2 regions of the Ructibacterium sp. SJQ-7 genome follow, and region 2 is predicted to be linked to the other one. Evidence: riboswitches for the same ligand, from Rfam matches in the RefSeq annotation. Region 2 holds a riboswitch; the other holds the start of a gene.
The links. A riboswitch is a leader RNA that binds a small molecule or an ion and turns the genes downstream of it on or off. The one in region 2 is predicted to bind cobalamin.
Positions count from the first base shown of each region.

Region 1: linked by a shared signal. The riboswitch ahead of ACSAMO_RS01675 (prenyltransferase/squalene oxidase repeat-containing protein) and the one ahead of ACSAMO_RS07730 (energy-coupling factor ABC transporter permease) in region 2 are both predicted to bind cobalamin.

Region 1 covers NZ_CP195193.1:366,715-369,909, reverse strand. Annotated here, with positions in the region: gene ACSAMO_RS01680 (aconitate hydratase) at 1-1,599, shown strand, start outside; cobalamin riboswitch at 1,734-1,952, shown strand; gene ACSAMO_RS01675 (prenyltransferase/squalene oxidase repeat-containing protein) at 2,121-3,167, shown strand; gene ACSAMO_RS01670 (DUF4430 domain-containing protein) at 3,188-3,195, shown strand, end outside.
Region 2 covers NZ_CP195193.1:1,680,944-1,684,138, forward strand. Annotated here, with positions in the region: gene ACSAMO_RS07720 (radical SAM protein) at 1-48, opposite strand, end outside; gene hemL (glutamate-1-semialdehyde 2,1-aminomutase) at 45-1,334, opposite strand; adenosylcobalamin-variant (AdoCbl-variant) riboswitch at 1,676-1,753, shown strand; gene ACSAMO_RS07730 (energy-coupling factor ABC transporter permease) at 1,955-2,689, shown strand; gene ACSAMO_RS07735 (energy-coupling factor ABC transporter substrate-binding protein) at 2,704-2,988, shown strand; gene cbiQ (cobalt ECF transporter T component CbiQ) at 2,978-3,195, shown strand, end outside.

The sequences.
Region 1 (3,195 bases), 1.3 Mb from region 2:
GGTAAAACACTTATCGGTTCGGACAGCCATACACCGACAGGCGGCGGTATAGGAATGATTGCCATAGGTGCAGGCGGTATGGACGTTGCTGTTGCAATGGGCGGAGGTACATATTACATTACTTGCCCGAAAGTCGTTAAGGTAAATCTTACAGGCAAACTTCAACCGTGGGTTGCCGCAAAAGATGTAATTTTGGAAGTTCTAAAGCGTCTTTCTGTTAAGGGCGGTGTAGGCAAAGTTATCGAATACTGCGGTGAAGGAGTTAAAACTTTGTCAGTTCCCGAAAGAGCAACTATTACAAATATGGGTGCGGAACTTGGTGCAACAACATCAATATTCCCATCAGACGAAATAACACATGAATTCTTGAAAGCGCAAGGCAGAGAAGAGGCATACACACCTCTATGTGCAGACGCAGACGCTGTATATGACGAAGAAGTTAATATAGACCTTAGCAAACTTGAACCGCTTGCAGCTTGCCCTCATTCACCTGATAATGTTAAGTCGGTAAGCGAGCTTAGTGGTATGAAGATTGACCAAGTTTGTATCGGTTCATGTACAAATTCATCACTTCTTGATATGATGAAAGTTGCACATATTCTAAAAGGTAAGACTGTTAATCCTGATGTTTCTCTTGCAATCGCTCCGGGTTCAAAGCAGGTTTTGAATATGCTTGCAAATAACGGTGCTTTGGCTATTATGATTGACGCAGGTGCAAGAATACTGGAAAGTGCTTGCGGTCCTTGTATAGGTATGGGACAGTCACCTAATTCAAAGGGTATTTCACTAAGAACGTTTAACAGAAACTTTGAAGGCAGAAGTGGTACAAAAGACGGTCAGATTTATCTTGTATCACCTGAAACAGCTGCTATTTCAGCTCTTACGGGTGTATTTACAGATCCGAGAACACTTGGTGACGCGGCTGATATAACATTGCCTGAAAAGTTCACTATAAACGATAATATGATAGTTCCTCCGGCAGATGAAAAGGATATGGACAGTATTGAGGTACTTAGAGGTCCTAATATTAAGCCTTTCCCTGTATCAGAGCCGTTAGCTGAAACAATAGACGCAAAATGCTCGCTAAAGGTCGGCGATAATATCACAACAGACCATATTATGCCTGCCGGTGCAAAGATTTTGCCGTTGCGTTCAAATATTCCTAAGATTTCGGAATTCTGTTTTGCTGTATGTGACGAAAAGTTCCACGACAGAGCGCTTGAACTTGGTAAGAGCGTAATTGTCGGCGGTTCAAACTACGGACAGGGTTCTTCAAGAGAACACGCTGCACTTGCACCGTTGTATTTGGGTGTTAAGGCAGTTATCGTTAAGTCATTTGCAAGAATTCATATGGCTAATCTTATTAATGCCGGTATCGTGCCGCTAACATTTGCAAATGAATCGGATTACGATAAGATTGACCAAATGGACGAATTGAAGATTGAAAATATCGGTAAGCAAATTGCCAACGGTAAAGTTATTAAGGTGACAAACGTAACAAAAGGCTTTGATTTTGAGGTTAATGCAGATTTGTCAGACCGTCAAAAAGAAATGCTTTACGCAGGCGGACTTCTAAACTATACAAAACAAAATTCATAATGTAATTCAAAAATGCGATGCTTTTAGGTGTCGCATTTTTTGTGTTATAAGGTATAAAATATGTGAATGTCAAGTATAACTTTAGTAATATAGCACATTGACGGTACATATTTTTGATGATATAATACTAAAAAATGAATAATCACACAAAGTGTCGGCTATATTGTATGGGTATAGTCGGTGAAAAGGGAATCGGGTGAGAATCCCGAACGATAACAGTCGCTGTATGTATTGAAGTTTTTATATTTTTTGATGAAAGTCAGTCATTGGGAAACTGAGAAGGCGAATATAAAAATGTTAAGCTTGCTTTATATAATACGAGTCAGAAGACCTGCTTTGATACTGCTCCGTACTTATTGATGTTGTCAATATAGGAGCAGTAGTATCGTACGCTTATATAAATGTATTAAGCGTGTTGTTTGCGTGCCGATATGTGATATACACAGGAAAACTCTGCTGTGATAATTTGAAAAAATTATCACAGCTTTTTTTATTTGATTTTACAGAAACGGAGCGTATTAATGAAAAAAATAATATCTTTAATTTTATCGTTTGTTTTGATTTCATCTGCAAATGCTTTTGCGGTAAGTATTGACGATATAAACAGCGTCATAAGTGATACGGAAAAATATTTATATGATAATTCGCAAACTCCTACCGTATCATCGATAGGCGGTGAGTGGCTGATAATGGGACTGAGCAGAAATGGCGGTGATATACCTGTCGGCTATTATGAGAATTATTACAACAATGTTGTCAATTATGTAAAAGAATGTGGCGGTGTATTGCATAACAAAAAATATACCGAATATTCAAGAGTTATAACTGCACTCACATCAATCGGAAAAGACCCTCAAAATGTCGGTGGATATAATTTATTACTTCCTTTAGGAGATTTTGAAAAAACTACTTGGCAAGGTATAAACGGTGCAATATGGGCATTGATTGCACTTGACTGCGGACAGTATGATATGCCGTACAATACCGATGCACAAATTCATGCAACAAGAGAAATGTATGTTGAAAAGATTATAAACAGTCAGCTTGATGACGGTGGATGGTCACTTTTGGGCAGTGGAGAGAGTGATGTTGATGTTACGGCAATGGCTCTGCAAGCACTTTCAAATTATACGGATAATTCCGAAGTGTCAAATTGTGTGAACAAGGCAATTTCTTTTTTATCGGCAAGTCAAAATGAAAACGGAGGATATTCAAGTTGGGGTACGGAAAATTCCGAAAGCTGCGCACAAGTCATTGTTGCACTTTGTGAACTCGGAATATCGCCTTTTGATGAACGCTTTGAAAAGAACGGCAAGAATTTAGCGGATAATTTAATGTCGTACTATACAATAGGCGACGGTTTTAAACATACATACGACGGTGACGGTTCGAATCAAATGGCAACAGAACAATGTTTTTACAGTTTGGTGTCGCTAAAACGATTTATGAACGGCGATAATTCGCTTTATGATATGAGCGATGTCTGCAATATATCACAAGATGAAATTAATGTGATAAAAAACAGTTTACAGTTTGTAATGATGAATTTGATTTTGCTTAGAAAGTAATAATTTTCAGGAGATATTGAATGAAAAA
Region 2 (3,195 bases):
AACACCGCAGTTTCTCGGACAAAGTCTACATTCTCTGTAATAATTCATCGCAATATTTCCATAACCTTGTCAAATGCCGCCGCTGTCTTTTCCAAATCAGCCTTAGTATGTGCGTCAGACAAGAACAGCGACTCAAATTGTGACGGTGCAAGATAAATACCCTGTTTAAGCATTTCGTTAAAGTATACTTTGAATTTTTCGGTGTCCGACTTTGACGCGGTTTCAAAATTTGTTACGTCATTGTCCGTAAAGAATACACTCATCATTGAGCCTACTCTGTTTACACGAACATTCACGCCATATTTTTCAGCCGACTTTTTAAATTCACCCTCAAGATATGCACCCTTTTGTTCAATTTCTTCATATATATAGGGGTTTTCCTGCAAATATTTAATCTGTGCGTTACCCGCCGCCATTGCAAGCGGATTACCCGACAATGTACCTGCTTGATAAACAGGACCTGTCGGCGAAACAAATTCCATAATCTCACGTTTACCGCCGTATGCGCCGACAGGCATACCGCCGCCGATAATTTTTCCGAATGTGACAATATCTGCGTCCAAACCAAATCTGCCTATTGCACCCGACGCAGATAATCTAAATCCCGTCATAACCTCGTCCACAATAAACACGCTTCCGTACTTTTTCGTTATCTCGCGAATTTTCTGCAAATATCCGTCTTTAGGCGGTACAACACCCATATTTCCTGCTACAGGCTCAATTATAACTCCGGCAATTTCATTACCCATTTTTTCAAATGCGTCCTCTATTGCGTCAATATCATTGTACGGTAAAACAAGCGTGTATTTTGCAAAATCTTCAGGCACGCCTGCCGATGACGCACTTCCGAAAGTTGCCGCACCCGAACCGGCTTTTATAAGGAGCGAGTCACTGTGTCCGTGATAACAGCCCTCAAACTTTACTATTATATTTCTGCCTGTGTAACCTCTTGCCAGACGTATCGCAGACATAGTTGCCTCCGTACCCGAATTAACCATTCTCACAACATCTACACAAGGAACAAGCGAACAAATTCTCTTTGCAAGCTCCGTTTCGGCAAGGCAAGGTGCACCGAAAGACATACCTTTATCGCAAGCCTCCTTAACCGCCTCCAAAACGATTTCCTTACAGTGTCCCAAAAACATAGGTCCCCATGAGCCGACATAATCTATATATTCGTTTCCGTCAATATCATATATCTTACTTCCGTTTGCACATTCTATAAAAAGCGGATAAGTTCCGACATTCTTAAACGCTCTTACAGGCGAATTAACTCCGCCGGGTATATATTTTTTAGCCTCGTCAAAGGCTGTTTTGCTTTTTGATGTATCCACAATATATCATTCCTTTTCTAAACAGATAAAAAAATTATACACCCTACTTAATTTATTGTCAATTCCCTTGATTTTTCGATATAATAGTGTTAAAATAGACAAGATATATTTCAGATTCCAATAAATTGTCCGGAACGTGCAAAATAATTATTATATTTCATAAATTGATAAACACAGTAAATGATAGGCAAGCCTACGGCTTACCTATGCACTTTTTGTGAAAATAAACTCTAACGTACAAACGTACGCCGACGAGTTCATTTTCGCAAAATCCGAACTAATTTCTTGAAATCTGATGAGATGTACAATATATCCGTTTTCGGTAAACAAATATTTATTTATTTTTGTTTTCAAAAGGAGAAGCAGGGTGAAATTCCCTCACAGTCACGCTACCGTACAGTCGGATCGCCTGCCGAAAATCGAGCGCATTTGTGCCTACGAACGATGGGTCAATGGCGGAATCATTCAGATTTTAAGCCATAGGATTTACCCAATCCCTACGGCTTTTTTTGGTATGTGAAAATCACAAGTTTTCTACACTCCCAAAAAGTTTCATAACTGATTTAAGTGGTCACTTGTGTGCTAAAACATATTTCATAAGAAGAAAAGGAGAAAAATTTATGTCTTTAGCAAACAGGAAAACAAAACTATTGGTGGCAATGCTTTCACTACTGCTTGTCATTCCTATGACAAACGCATTCGCAATGCACATTATGGAGGGTTATCTTCCTCCGAACTACTGTATTATATGGGGAGTTGTATGTATACCGTTCCTTATCGCAGGCGGTATCAGTATGCAAAAACAAGCAAAGAAGAACAACAAAACAAAAATACTTCTTGCACTTGCAGGAGCTTTCGTTTTCATTCTTTCATCGCTAAAAATCCCTTCAGTTACAGGAAGTTGTTCACATCCGACAGGTACAGGACTCGGTGCAATTCTTTTCGGACCGTCGATTATGTCTTTACTCGGTATAATCGTGCTTTTGTTCCAGGCACTTCTTCTTGCACACGGCGGACTTACAACACTTGGTGCAAACACATTTTCAATGGCGATTGCCGGACCGTTCGTTTCATTCGGTATATACAAGCTTTGCCAAAAGCTTAACGCACCGAAAGGTCTTGCAGTATTTCTTGCCGCAACAATAGGTGATATATTCACTTATGTGGTAACATCATGCCAGCTTGCGCTTGCATTCCCTGACCAAAACTTCTTTGCGTCACTTGTAAAGTTTATGGGAATCTTCGCGGTTACACAAGTTCCGATTGCCATTGCAGAGGGTATTCTGTCTGTTATGATATTCAATGTATTGGCTAAGAACTGTACAAACGAACTTAAGCAGCTTAATGTTATATAAGGGGGTATATATTAATGAAACTTTGGGTTAAAAATACAATATTAGCAGTTATACTTGTTCTTATAATTGCCGTACCGCTACTGTTTATGGGCGGTCACGAATTTGGCGGTTCTGACGACCAAGCATCAGACGCCATAAGTGAATTGGACGAAAGTTACGAGCCATGGTTTGAGCCGTTCTGGGAGCCGCCGTCAGGTGAAATCGAGTCACTTTTCTTCTGTCTTCAGGCAGGAGTGGGCGCCGGTATTGTCGGCTTTGTACTTGGCAGAGTAACAGCTAAAAAGAAAAATGATAATTGATAAATTAGCATATAATTCAAAACTCAGAAATATTGCACCTATTGCAAAACTTCTGTTTTCAATGTCGGTGCTTGTTATCTGCATATGGGCAAACAGCTTTTTGGTAAGCGTATTTACTGCGCTTACTATGCTGTTTCTTATTATTTTTATAGGAAAAACATCGTATAAAAACGTATTTCATCTTATGACTGTCCCGATAGTTTTTAT